2 regions of the Hydrogenophaga sp. FW305-3-2-15-A-LB1 genome follow, and region 2 is predicted to be linked to the other one. Evidence: riboswitches for the same ligand, from Rfam matches in the RefSeq annotation. Region 2 holds a riboswitch; the other holds the start of a gene.
The links. Region 2 has a riboswitch for glycine ahead of gcvT (glycine cleavage system aminomethyltransferase GcvT). Riboswitches for the same ligand answer to the same signal wherever they lie in the genome.

Region 1 (7,019 bases), on a different contig from region 2:
CACCTGCCTTTGGTGGCCCTGATGCTCAAGTCGTCCAACCTGGATCTCCTGGCGCAGGAGTTCGCCCAGCGTTTTGGCGACATGCCCGATTTCTTCGACCACGATCCGGTGGTCATCGACCTGCACCCGTTGAACGTGGCCGAGGCCCATGCCCTGCCCGACTTCGGCGCGCTGCAGACCTTGCTGCGCCAGCACCGCCTCACGCCCCTGGCCGTGCGCGGCGGCACCATCGAACAGACCGCGCTGGCCGTGGCCGCCGGCCTCACGCCCGCGCCCGATGCCACCGTGCAACGGGCCGCCCCGTCGGCGGTACCGACCGAGACCGCCTCGCCGGAACCCGTGGCCGCGCCCCAGCCGATGCCCATGCCCGGTGCGCTGGTGATCGACAAGCCCCTGCGCTCGGGCCAGCAGGTTTACGCGCGCGGCCGCGACCTGGTGGTCATGGCCATGGTCAACCCGGGTGCCGAGGTGATCGCCGACGGCAACATCCACGTGTACGCGCCGCTGCGTGGCAAGGCCATCGCCGGTGCGCGCGGCTACGGGGAGGCGCGCATCTTCGCGCTGTCCATGGCGCCCGAACTCATTTCCATCGCCGGCATCTACCGCACCAGCGAAGTGGCCTTGCCCGAATCGGTCCAGGGCAAGACCGCGCAGGTGCGCCTGGTGCCCGGGCCCGATGGCGACAAACTCGTGATCGACGCCATCGGCGTCTGAGTCTCACCCCTTATTCGAATCGAAGGACTTTCACCATGACCAAGATTGTTGTCGTCACCTCCGGCAAGGGCGGCGTGGGCAAGACCACCACCAGCGCCAGCTTCGCCTCGGGCCTGGCCCTGCGCGGCCACAAGACCGCCGTCATCGATTTCGACGTGGGCCTGCGCAACCTGGACCTGATCATGGGCTGCGAGCGCCGCGTGGTGTACGACCTGATCAACGTCATCCAGGGCGAGGCCAACCTGAACCAGGCCCTGATCAAGGACAAGCAGTGCGACAACCTGTTCGTGCTGGCCGCCAGCCAGACGCGCGACAAGGACGCCCTGAGCCAGGAAGGCGTGCACAAGGTGCTGACCGACCTGTCGGCCATGGGCTTCGAGTACATCATTTGCGACTCGCCCGCCGGCATCGAGACCGGTGCGCTCATGGCCATGCACTACGCCGACGAGGCGCTGGTGGTGACCAACCCCGAGGTCTCCAGCGTGCGCGACTCCGACCGCATCCTGGGCATGCTGGGCAGCAAGACGCAGCGCGCCATCGAGGGCAAGGAGCCGATCAAGGAACACCTGCTGATCACGCGCTACAACCCGGGCCGCGTGGCCGATGGCCAGATGCTCTCGCTCAGCGACATCCAGGACATCCTGCGCATCAAGCTGATCGGCGTGATCCCGGAAAGCGAAAGCGTGCTGACCGCCTCCAACCAGGGCATGCCGGCCATCCACCTCAAGGGCACGGACGTGGCCGAGGCCTACAGCGACGTGATCGACCGTTTCCTCGGTGCCGACAAACCGCTGCGCTTCATCGAGGCCGAAAAAGTGGGCTTCTTCAAGCGCCTGTTCGGAGGGAAGTAAGGCATGTCGATCCTGTCTTTCCTGCTGGGTGAAAAGAAGAAAACCGCCAGCGTCGCCAAGGAGCGCCTGCAGATCATCCTGGCGCACGAGCGCAGCGGGCGCAGCGCTTCCGAGCCCGACTACCTGCCCGCGCTGCAGCGCGAGCTGGTCGCGGTGATCGGCAAGTACATCAAGATCAACCCGGACGACATCAAGGTCCAGCTCGACCGCCAGGACAACCTGGACGTGCTCGAGGTCAAGATTGAGCTGCCCGACCGCAAGTGATCGATGGCGGATCGGGTGAACTTTTGCAGTTCGCGCCGCCGATCCCCCATCTCGGGCCGTTTTCAGCCCACTTCATGCCACCGGTGCGCGGAACATCCGCCAATTCCTAGACTCCATGCTCTAGGGGGTGGCGCCGGCTTGCCGGCGTGATGCGGTGGAAGAGCCGCACCCATCCCGGGTTTCGCGGCGCTGCTATGTTCTTGCTGGAAGGGTGCAAGGACGCGGTTTCCAGCTTGTCTGGCTTCTCCTCTGGGCCTGTTTGTGGGGCAAATCGGGGCCGAGCAACGCCGCTTTTTCATTCCCCCGGGGCCGGGATGCCGCTGCGGCATTCGAACGGGCCCTGGATGAAGGTGTGGGGCTCGACGGTGCAGGGGCCCTCCAGGGATTCCGGGTAGACGTAGTCGTCGCCCCATGGCACCAGGTCCGCCGGCATGCGGCGCTCCTGCTCGGGCCGCTGGGCGACGGCGACCTTCATGTAATCCGTCCAGACGGGCAATGCCAGGCTTCCCCCGGTCGCGTTGCCCAGGCTGCGCGACTGGTCGTACCCGATCCACACCACCGAAGCGACGCCCGATGAATAACCGGCGAACCAGGCATCGCGTGCGTCGTTGGACGTGCCGGTCTTGCCGGCTGTGTCCTCGCGCCCGAGTGCGCTCGCTCGCCGCCCCGTGCCGTGCCGCACCACATCGCGCAGCATGCTGTCCATCACGTAGGCATTGCGTGGGGAGATCACCTGGCCGCGGGGCGACACCGGCGGCGCTTCGTAGAGCACCGCACCGCCGCGCTCGCTCACCTTGAGCACCAGGCGGGACTCGACCCGTTCTCCTTCGTTGGCGAACACCGCGTAGGCCTCGGTGAGCTGCAGCGGGGTCACCGCACCCGCGCCCAGCGCCAGCGGCAGGATCGGAGGATTGAGCTCGGCCGCGAAACCGAAACGGGTGGCGAACTGCTGCACATATTCCGTGCCGGCGGCGTCCATGAGGTTGACCGCCACCACGTTCTTCGAGCGCGCCAGGGCCCGCCGGGCCGTGATGAAGCCTTCGTACTGGTTGCCGTAGTTGCGCGGTCGCCAGGCCTTGCGGCCGCGCGCCGAGGGCGTGACCAGCCGCTGCGTGTCGTCGACCAGGGTGCCGGGGAAATAGCCTTTTTCCAGCGCGGCGGAAAACACGAAGGGCTTGAAGGTCGATCCCGGCTGGCGCACCGCCTGCACCGCGTGGTCGAACTGGTTGAACGCAAAGTCGAAGCCCCCGGCCAGTGCCAGGATCTCACCCGACCTCGCATCGATGGACACCAGCGCGCCCTGCATCTGCGGCAGCTGTGTCAGCCGCCAGCGCCCGGCCGTGTCGGCCACGACACGAACGACGGCACCCGGTTCGATGCGCCTGCGCGCCGGTGCGTCGGGTTTGAGCAGCGCGCTGCTGCCCGGGCTCAGCGTGTGGCGTGCAATGCGAATCACGGTGCCGTCGCGCAGGGCGGCCGTGATGCCGGCGGAGGTCGAGGCTTCCAGCACGGTGGCCACGCGCAAGGCGCCACTGTCCCGGTAGGGCGCGAGGGCCCGGCGGATGCCGGCCGGGTCGTCGGCCTGCACGGCTTGCTTCAGATGGCCTTCCGGCCCCGCGGGGCCGCGCTGGTGCTGTGCATTCAACAGGCCGGCGCGCAAGGCATGGGTGGCGGCGCGCTGCTCGGCCACGTGGATGGTGGTGGTCACATCCAGGCCCCGCGAGTAGGCCTCGTCCCCATAACGCTCCACCAGCATCTTGCGAACCTGTTCGACCGCGTAGGCCGATGCCGGGTCGGTCGACGGGTGGTTCAGCGCCAAGGTCAGGGGCTCGGCGCGGGCCTGCTCATAGGCCGGCTCATCGAGATGCCCCAGCTCGCGCATGCGCTTGAGAATGTGCTGCTGGCGCACGGTGGCGCGCTCGCGGTTGGCGACCGGGTTGTAGGCGGAGGGCGCCTTGGGCAGGCCGGCCAGCATGGCCGCCTCGGCGACGCTGAGCTGGTCGAGCGTCTTGTCGAAGTAGACCGATGCGGCCGCCGCGAAACCGTAGGCCCGTTCGCCCAGGTAGATCTGGTTCATGTACAGCTCCAGGATCTTGTCCTTGCTGTAGACCGATTCGAGCTTGTAGGCCAGCATGATCTCCATGACCTTGCGCCGGTAGGTCTTCTCCCGGCTCAGGAAGAAGACCCGCGCGACCTGCATGGAGATGGTGCTGCCACCTTGCGCGTGCCCACCGGCCAGGAGGTTGCCGAGCGCCGCGCGAACGAGGCCCGCGTAGTCCACCGCCCCGTGTTCGTGGAACCGCGCGTCCTCGATGGCCAGCAAGGCCTGCTGCATGCGCAACGGGATGCGCTCGATCGGCACGAACTCGCGCCGCTCTTCGCCGTACTCGGCGAGCAGGCTGCCGTCCCTGGCGTGGATGCGCATGGGCAGCATCGGTTCGTAGTGGGCCAGGTGACCAACCTCGGGCACCTGCTGCCACAGGCGGTGCAAGGCATGGGCGGCGCCGAGGGCAACGCCGATGCACAGGCCAAGGGCCAGCGCGGCGAAGAACCGGGCCGTGAAAGGGGTTCGAAAGGAGAACATGGGCAAGGCTCAGGTGAAAGCGCCTCTCCCCCTGTCCTTTTACCTGAGAGTTTCGACTGCGTCGGCAGTCTGCCCCTTCGGTGTGCCGGTGCGCGCGCGGTGCGGCTCGGCCTCTCTCCAGTCGGCGAAATGTGTCTGCGGTCCGGTGGCCTGAGCGATCATGGGAGTTTGCGCCTTCGGCGGAGGCGCGACACGCCTCGCTCTCCCGCAGAGCGTCGCAGTCTATCAGAGGGTCAAAACCCGGGCGTCACACCGGTGCGCGGGCACCCGTGCCACCCGGCCAGGGCGTGAGCACCTCGTGTCCCTCGGGCGTGACGGCCACCATGTGTTCCCACTGGGCGGACAGGGAGCGGTCTTTGGTCACGACGGTCCACCCATCGGCCAAGGTCCGGGTCTCGCGCCGGCCTGCGTTGAGCATGGGTTCGATGGTGAAGACCATCCCCGGCTCCAGCCTGAGCCCCTCGCCGCGCCGGCCATGGTGAAGCACGTTCGGTTCTTCGTGGTAGATCCGGCCAATGCCGTGCCCGCAGTACTCGCGCACCACGCTGAAGTGCTCTCGATGGGCGACGGACTGGATGGCATGGCCAATGTCCCCCAGCGTCGCGCCGGGCCTGACCTGCCGGATGCCGGCCAGCAGGGCTTCGTAGGTGGTCTCCACCAGACGCCGGGCCAGCACGTTGGGTGTGCCGACGAAGTACATGCGGCTGGTGTCGCCGAACCAGCCGTCCTGGTTGACGGCCACATCGATGTTGATGATGTCGCCCTTCTTCAGCAGCTTGTCGGGCGAGGGGATGCCGTGGCAGACCACCTGGTTGACGGAGGTGAGGATGGTCTTGGGGTACCCGTGGTACCCCAGGTTGGCCGGGATGGCGCCCTGGACGTTCACGATGTGGTCGTGGCAGATCCGGTCCAGCGTCTCCGTGCTGACCCCGGGGACGACGTGGGGCTCGATCATGCCGAGCACCTCCGCGGCCAGCCTGCCGGCGCGCCGCGCCATCTCGATGTCCTCGGCGGACTTGATGGTGATGCCGCGAGCCACTAGCGCTGGCCCGCCGGGGCTGTGCGGGACTTGCCCGGCGGGGTCGCGGCCGCCACGGTGATGTCCAGGCCCCCCGCGAGCTCCGCCCGCACCAACAGCTGGCAGATCTCCCGGTGGTCCAGCCCCGGGTGAAGCTCGGTCAGCATGCCAACCCGCATCCAGTGTTCGGCCTGCGCATTGATGGACCTGCTCAGCGCATTCCCCGCCACGCGCAGGTTCTCGTGCATCAGGTCCGAAATCTTGACGATCCCCATTCACCACCTTTATATGAAACGTATATGAATTATATACGCCTCAAGGTGGACGGCGGCTAGTTGGTGTTGGCCGGCGGGGTGGGTGGCGCGGCGGCCGGTGGGGGGTCCACCGGATCCAGCAGGCTCTTGGGCGGGTTGCGCTTCATTTCACCGGCCAGCGTCAGCTGCTCGGGACTCATGCATTCATCGGCCAGCCGCTTGCCCAGTTGCTGGCTCATGAGCATGGACTTGTTGCCCAACTGCAGCCACATGGCGCCCCGCTTCGGGTCTTCGAGACGGATGGCACCGGTGCGGCTTTCCACCGGGTGCATGTAGTACCGCGCGTTGCGCATGTTCTTCACCTGCACGATGAAGAACCCCTGCCGCTTGGCGGGCACGATCTCCACAGCCGAGCCGAGTTCGCAGGGGATGTTGCCGAGGTACACGCGCTGCGCGACCGCGAGATCGGCTTCGGTTAGGTTCACGCTGGAATCCTCTTCGATCGGCGTCACTTCTTCCACGGCCTTGGCCGCGGAGCGCGCCAGCGGCGCGCGTTTGGTCGTGGTGGTGGGTTTGGCCACCGGCTTGGCGGCGGGCTTCGCGGGGGTCTGCTGCGCCATCACCGGGATGGGCGCGAACGCCACGGCGCTCAGGGAGAAGACAAGGGCAAGGATTTTCATGGGCCCTAGTCTGCCCGCATGGCCGCTGAAATGCTGTTCGCAGATGTTTCGACCACATTCACCGTGGGCCGCCCATGGCGCGGCTAGGGAAAGAACAACAGCACAGCGAACACGGCAAACAGCGCGAGGTGCATGTAACCCTGCAGCGCCGAGGTGCGCTGGCCGTTGAAGGTGAGCATGCTCAGCACGGCGGTGGCCACAAACAGGGCCGTGTCCATGTGGGAGATGCCCATGACGACCTGCTTGTCGTACAACAAGCCAATGGCCAGCACCGCGGGAACCGTGAGCCCCACGGTGGAGACAAAGGCACCCAGACACAGGTTGACGGCCCGCTGCATCTCATTGCCCAGCGCCGCGCGCACGGCGGTCAAGGACTCGGGGGTGAACACGATCAGGGCGATGAGCACGCCACTCACGGCCACGGGCGCGCCCGCGGCCGCAATGCCGTAGTCGAGCACGACGGCCAGGTGGTGGCCCAGCAGAACGATCGGAACAATCATGGCCAGCAGCAGCAGCGAATGCACCCAGACATCCTTCCTGCTTTGCTGGACAGAACCCTCCGCCTTTTCGGTCTCGGTCGGCGCCCTGGAGGTGCGTTCCATGCGGCGCACCACCATCGCCCCGGGAGGGGGCTGAACGAAGAGGCGCTTGTGG
Region 2 (7,019 bases):
GGTGAGCGACCAGCGGAACACCGCCTGCACGTTGAGGATGGGCAGCATGCGCGTGAACAGTTCGCGCACACGCGCCGCGTCGCCCGCGCGGTGGGCCTTGAACAGCGCCACATGCACTTCGGCCAGCTCGATCGCCGGCATGGTGCCGGCCGCGCCGCGCCGCAGTTCGTCGGTGATGTAGCGCCCACCCGCGCCGCCGAACACCCCCACCAGGCTGGCGGGGCCGCGCTCGCGCAGCACCGTCAGGCGCTGGCCGCTGGGCAGGGTCTCTTCCTTCACGTAGCGGATCGCGTGAACGACGGCCGCCACTTCCACGATCGCCTCGGGGTCGAGGCCGGCCCCCACTGGCTGCGGCACGTTCTGCAGCACCAGCACCGCGCCCGGCACGGCCGCCGACACCTCGCGGAAGTACTCGACCTGGGTGGCCACCGTCGGGCGGTCCGGCGGCACCGCCACCATCAGCGCGGCCGCGCCCTGCGCGATCGCGGCCCGCGCCAGCTCGATCGTGGTGGCCGCCTGGGCGCTGGACACCCCCGCCACCACCGGCACCCGGCCCGCCACTTCCTCCAGCACGGCGGCAGTCAGCGACAGGCGCTCGGGCACGCTGAGCTGGCCAACTTCACTGGCCACGCCCGGGTAGGTGATGCCATCCACACCCGCTTCAAGCAGGTAGCGCACCAGGCCGCGCAGGGCCTGCGCGTCCGGTTGGCCGGCGGCGTCGAAAGGCGTGGGGAGAACGGGGTAGACCCCGGCAAGCGATGCAGGTGATGTCACGTCGTGAATCCAATTTGTTCCGTTGAATGGAACTTCAATTGTAGATCCCGCGATGTTTGACAAACAAGTTCCATTCATTGGTACTTACCCTGGGTTGACCTCCCCTAGAATTCCCGCACCCGCCATGTCAGAAACCGCTCATCCCGCCTCGACCTCCGCCACCACCGCCCCGGGCCTGGGGGTGCTGGAGAAAGCCATGGCCGTGCTCAATCTGGTGTCGGCGGCGCGCGCGCCCATGACGTTCACGCAACTGCAGCGCGCCTCGGCCCTGCCCAAAGCCACGCTGCACCGCATGCTGGGCACGCTGGTGCGCGAAGGCCTGCTGCGCCACGACAGCTACAACAAGACCTTCCTGCTCGGGTTCCGGTTGCTGGAACTGGCGCACGAGGTCTGGAGCGATTTCGATCTGCGCGTGGCGGCCCAGGACGAACTGGTGCGCCTGCGCAACGCGTTCGACGAAAGCGTGCAACTGGTGGTGCTCAGTGGCCAACAGATGGTGGTGGTGGCCAGCGAGGACGCTGGCCGCGAACCGCAGGTCGCCTCCAAGGTGGGCATGCGCCTGCCCCTGCACGCCAGCGCGGCCGGCAAGGCGATCGCGGCCTGCCTGGCGCCCGCGCAGCAGGCCCAGCTGTTGGCCGCCTCGCTGCTGGAGCGCTTCACCGAGCACACCATCGTGGACAACGAGGCGCTGCGGGCCGAGCTCGACCTCACCCGCGCACGCGGCTACGCGCTGGAAGTGGGTGAATACGACGCCGAGCGCGTGAGCGTGGCCGCGCCGGTGTTCGACTACGAGGGCCGCGCCATCGGGGCCGTGGCCGTGACGGCCAGCGCGGCGCAGCTGGATGCGCGGCGCGCGCACAGCCTGTCGGCCGAGCTGATCGGCGCGGCCCGCACCATCACGCACAGCGCGGCGGGCCAGCCGATGTCGCTGCTGGCGCACACCGAGCCCCCCGCGGCGCCCACGCCCGAGGTGCATGCCATCGGCGAGGCGCGGGCGCTGCTGGGCGAAGGCCCGGTCTGGTCGCCCCGCGACAACGCGCTGTACTGGGTGGACATCCTCGCGCCGGCCATCCACCAGCTCGACGCCGCCAGCGGGGTGCTGCGCGAAACACCGCTGGGCGCCATGGTGAGCATGGTCGTGCCCATGGCCTCCGGTGGCCTGCTGCTCGCCACGCCCTCGGGCCTGATGGCCATGGCGCCCGACTCGGGCCGCATGACCCTGTTCGCCCACCCCGAATCCGCCCGCCCGGGCAACCGATACAACGACGGCAAGTGCGACCGGCGCGGCCGGCTGTGGGTCAGCTCCATGGACATGGGCGCCATGGCCAACCGGGGCAACCTCTTTCGCGTCGATCCGGATGGCAGCTGGGAGAAGGTCGACAGCGGCTTCACCGTGCCCAACGGCCTGGGTTTCAGCCCCGACAACACGCGGATGTATTTCACCGACACCTTCCGCAAGACCATCTACGAATACGACTTCGACCTCGCGGCCGGCCGCATCGCGAACCGCCGCCCCCTCGTGGTCTTCGGCGCGGGCGAAGGCAAACCCGACGGCCTGACGGTGGATGCCGAGGGCTGCCTCTGGGTGGCCGTGTGGGACGGCTGGGAACTGGCGCGCTTCGGCCCCGACGGCCGCGAGCTGATGCGGGTGCGCCTGCCGGTGCCACGGCCCACCAGCTGCTGCTTTGGCGGCGCCGACCTCGGCACGCTCTATGTGACCAGCGCTTCGGTGCGGCTGGGCTCGCAGGCGCTGGCCAGCGCACCGCTGTCGGGCGCGATGTTTGCCCTGGAAGTGCCGGGCGTGCGCGGCCTGCCGGAAACCACGTTCGCCGGCTGAAACCGACCGCAGGCCGGTTACCTGCGCGGTGTTCACCGCGCCGTCACATGGGCTGTCCACAGTGCAGGCTCCGTGAACGACGCCGAGATGCCATGCTGAACAAGACCCAGAAGGGCCGCGCCGAGCTGCGACCCGGGCAACGCCAACTCGCGCAGCGCGAGCGCGCCCTGCTGCTGCTGGCCGATGGCCGCAAACCCGATGCCGAGCTGTTCGCCCTGTTCGAGGGCCAGGGCCCCACGCTCGCGGCCGACCTGATCTCGCGCGGCTACCTTGTGGACGAAGCACCACCGCCGCCCCGCACGCCGGCCAACACCCCGCCCACCGTCTCCGCCGACGCCTTTTCCGGCCCCCGCTCGCTCGCCAGCGCGCGCATGTTCCTGTTCGACCTGAGCGAGCGCATGTTCGCCCCGCGCGACAAGGCCATGGCCCAGCGCTACCGCGACGCCCTGCGCGAAGCGCGCGACGTGGGCGACATGCTGGCCGTCAGCCGGGCCATGATGGCCGACGTGGAGCGCCTGGCCGGCAGCGAACGCGCCGACGGCATCCGCGAGCGGCTGGCCCGCCTGCTGCCCGAATCGGCCCTGGAAACGCCCTGAAACACCGGCCCGCCGGACGCCGTGCGATACACTCGCCGGGTCAGGAGAGAAGCCGATCCGGTCCCCGGAGAAGGCTCGCCGAAGGCGCAGGCGGCACCGCACACCGGGTGCCCTGAACGCTCAGGCAAAAGGACTGGCAAACACGGGCCGCGAGGCCGGTGTACCCCCCTGGAGAGAGGCCGTTCCTCGAAGCGGCCCACCGAAGGAGCAAGCGCGGCATCGCCCGCGTGAATCTCTCAGGTAAAGCGGACAGTGGGGCAGCGCACGGATGAACCGTGTTTCGCCCCACCGGGGCCTGCCCCCTTGCCTGAAAGCCTCTGCCGTGCCCGCTGCCGCCGCCCCGCTTCTCCAGACCCCGCTGCACAAGCTCCACGTCGAACTGGGCGCCCGCATGGTGCCCTTCGCCGGCTACGACATGCCGGTGCAGTACCCCACCGGCCTCATGGCCGAACACCACCACACCCGCAAGGCCGCCGGCCTGTTCGACGTCTCGCACATGGGCCAGCTGCGCCTGGTCGGGCCCGACGCCCCCGCCGCCTTCGAGACGCTCATGCCGGTGGACGTGATCGACCTCGGCGTGGGCAAGCAGCGCTACGGCCTGCTGCTCAACGACGAGGGCGGCATCATCGACGACCTGATGTTCGTCAACCGCGGGCACGACCTCTTCGTCATCGTCAACGGCGCCTGCAAGGCTGGTGACATCGCGCACATCCAGGCGCGCATCGGCTCGCGCTGCGAAGTCATCCCCCTGCCCGACCGCGCCCTGCTCGCGCTGCAGGGCCCGCTGGCGGTGGACGTGCTGCAGCGCCTCGTGCCCGGCGTCGAAAAACTGATCTTCATGACCGGCTCGCCCTTCCCGTGGCACGGTGCCGACCTCTTCATCACCCGCAGCGGCTACACCGGCGAAGACGGCTTCGAAATCTCCTTGCCCGGCGACCGCGCCGACCAGTTCGTGCGCACCCTGCTGGCCCAGCCCGAAGTGATGCCCATCGGCCTGGGCGCGCGCAACTCGCTGCGCCTCGAAGCCGGCCTGTGCCTCTACGGCAACGACATCGACACCACCACCACCCCGGTGGAAGCCGGGCTCAACTGGGCCATGCAGAAAGTGCGCCGCACCGGCGGCGCGCGCGCGGGCGGCTTCCCCGGCGCGGCGCGCGTGCTCGCGCAGCTCGACGGCAGCGAACCGCTGACCCGCAAGCGCGTGGGCCTGATCGCCCAGGAATGGGTGCCCGTGCGCGAGAACGTCGAACTGCAGAACACCAGTGGCGAGGTGATCGGCAAGACCTCCAGCGGCCTCATCGGCCCCAGCGCCAACAAGCCCATCGCCATCGGCTACGTCACACCCGAACACGCCGCCCTGGGCACGCCCGTGGTGGCCATGGTGCGCGGCAAACCCGTGCCCATGGAAGTCAGCGCCATGCCCTTCGTGCCCAACCGATACTTCCGCGGCTGATCTCACTTTTTTCGTTTCTTTTTTCAGGAGCTTTTTCATGACCACCAAGTACACCGAAGACCACGAATGGATCACCGTTGACGGCGGCATCGCCACCGTCGGCATCACCGTGCACGCGCAGGACGCGCTGGGCGACGTGGTGTTCGTCGACCTGCCCGAAGTCGGCAAGAGCTTCGCGCAAAAGGAAGTGGCCGGCGTGGTCGAGTCCGTGAAGGCCGCGGCCGACGTGTACATGCCCGTCAGCGGCGAAGTCACCGAAGTCAACGAAGCCCTGCGCGCCGACCCGTCGCTGGCCAACACCGACCCGCTCAAGGCCGGCTGGTTCTTCAAGGTCAAGCTCTCCGACCCGGCCCAGGTCGACGCCCTGCTGGACGAGACCGCCTACAACACCTTCGCCAACGCCTGATCCGCCTCTTCTCCCGCCGGAGCCTTCCATGCTGATGCCCTCTGTCAAACCCCTCGGTGAACTCGAAAACCCGTCCGAATTCGTGGCGCGCCACATCGGCATCGGCCAGGCCGACGAGGCCCACATGCTCTCGGTCATCGGCGAGGCCTCGCGCCGCGCGCTGATCGACGGCATCGTGCCGCGCAGCATCGCGCGCAGCCAGGGCATGCAGCTGCCACCGGCCGTCACCGAGGCCGCGGCGCTGGCCGAGCTCAAGGCGCTGGCGCAGAAGAACAAGGTGTTCAAGAGCTTCATCGGCCAGGGTTACCACGGCACGCTCACGCCCGGCGTGATCCTGCGCAACGTGCTGGAGAACCCCGCCTGGTACACCGCCTACACGCCCTACCAGGCCGAGATCTCGCAAGGCCGCATGGAAGCCCTGGTCAACTTCCAGACCATGGTGAGCGACCTCACCGGCATGGCCATCGCCAACGCCTCCATGCTCGACGAAGCCACCGCCGCCGCCGAGGCCATGACCCTGGCCAAACGCTCGGTGAAGAGCAAGGGCAACACCTTCATCGTCTCGGGCGACGTGCACCCGCAGATCATCGAAGTGGTGCAGACCCGCGCCAAACCCCTGGGCCTCACGGTGAAGATCGCGATGTCGGGCGAGGAATGGGCCGCCATGCTGTCGGACGGCGACTACTTCGCCGCCTTCACCCAGTACCCCGCCTCCAGCGGCTGGCTGCACGACTGGACCAAGGACGCCGCCACCGTGCACGGCAAGCAGGCCGCCTTCATCGTCGCCGCCGACCTGCTCGCGCTCACCCTGCTCAAGCCCCCGGGCGAGATGGGCGCGGACATCGTGGTCGGCACCACGCAGCGCTTCGGCATGCCCATGGGCGCGGGCGGCCCGCACGCCGGCTACATGGCCTGCCGCGACGAATTCAAGCGCTCGCTGCCGGGCCGTCTGGTCGGCGTGAGCGTGGACGTGCACGGCCAGCCCGCCTACCGCCTCGCGCTGCAGACGCGCGAGCAGCACATCCGCCGCGAAAAAGCCACCAGCAACATCTGCACCGCGCAGGTGCTGCCCGCCGTGGTTGCCAGCATGTACGCCGTGTACCACGGCCCGCAGGGCTTGAAGCGCATCGCCAACCGCGTGGCCGCCTACACCGCCATCCTCGCCAGCGGCCTGGAGCAATTGGGCTACCGCGACACCCACCACGGCGAACAAGGTGTGTTCGACACCCTCGCCCTGCACACGAAAGACCAGACCGACGCCCTCATGGCCCGCGCCGTGGCCCAAGGCGCCAACCTGCGCAAGGCCTGGGGCGACTACCTCATCGTCTCGCTCGACGAAACCACCACCCGCGACGACATCGCCCTGCTCTGGAAAATCTTCGCCAAGGACGGCCAGGCCCTGCCCGTCTTCGACACCTTCGAAAAAGGCGTGGAGCCACTCATCCCCGCCGAACTGCGCCGCACCAGCGACTTCCTCACGCACCCGGTGTTCAACACCCACCACAGCGAAACCGGCATGCTGCGCTACATCCGCGCGCTGTCCGACAAGGACCTCGCGCTCGACCGCAGCATGATCCCGCTGGGCTCCTGCACCATGAAGCTCAACGCCACCAGCGAGATGATCCCCATCACCTGGCCGGAGTTCGCCAACATGCACCCCTTCGCCCCGGCCGACCAGCTGCAGGGCTACCAGCTGCTCGACGAACAGCTGCGCGCCTGGCTCTGCCAGGCCACCGGTTACGCCGGCATCAGCCTGCAGCCCAACGCCGGCTCGCAGGGCGAATACGCCGGCCTGCTGGTGATCCAGGCCTACCACGCCTCGCGCGGTGAAAGCCACCGCAGCATCTGCCTCATCCCCAGCAGCGCGCACGGCACCAACCCCGCCAGCGCGCAGATGGTGGGCATGCAGGTCGTCGTCACCAAGTGCGACGACAACGGCAACGTGGACATGGC

Region 1: another riboswitch for glycine. It lies ahead of AC3WPZ_RS15240 (penicillin-binding protein 1A); the one in region 2 lies ahead of gcvT (glycine cleavage system aminomethyltransferase GcvT).

What each region holds. Positions count from the first base shown of each region.
Region 1 is NZ_JBYTAE010000046.1:13,542-20,560, forward strand. Features, by position in the region: gene minC (septum site-determining protein MinC) at 1-714, shown strand, start outside; gene minD (septum site-determining protein MinD) at 750-1,565, shown strand; gene minE (cell division topological specificity factor MinE) at 1,569-1,829, shown strand; gene AC3WPZ_RS15240 (penicillin-binding protein 1A) at 2,125-4,413, opposite strand; glycine riboswitch at 4,542-4,631, opposite strand; gene map (type I methionyl aminopeptidase) at 4,661-5,452, opposite strand; gene AC3WPZ_RS15250 (ParD-like family protein) at 5,452-5,706, opposite strand; gene AC3WPZ_RS15255 (hypothetical protein) at 5,763-6,365, opposite strand; gene AC3WPZ_RS15260 (calcium:cation antiporter) at 6,449-7,019, opposite strand, start outside.
Region 2 is NZ_JBYTAE010000040.1:37,410-44,428, forward strand. Features, by position in the region: gene AC3WPZ_RS13950 (dihydrodipicolinate synthase family protein) at 1-774, opposite strand, end outside; gene AC3WPZ_RS13955 (SMP-30/gluconolactonase/LRE family protein) at 899-2,611, shown strand; gene AC3WPZ_RS13960 (hypothetical protein) at 2,704-3,207, shown strand; glycine riboswitch at 3,239-3,353, shown strand; glycine riboswitch at 3,366-3,470, shown strand; gene gcvT (glycine cleavage system aminomethyltransferase GcvT) at 3,476-4,660, shown strand; gene gcvH (glycine cleavage system protein GcvH) at 4,698-5,066, shown strand; gene gcvP (aminomethyl-transferring glycine dehydrogenase) at 5,095-7,019, shown strand, end outside.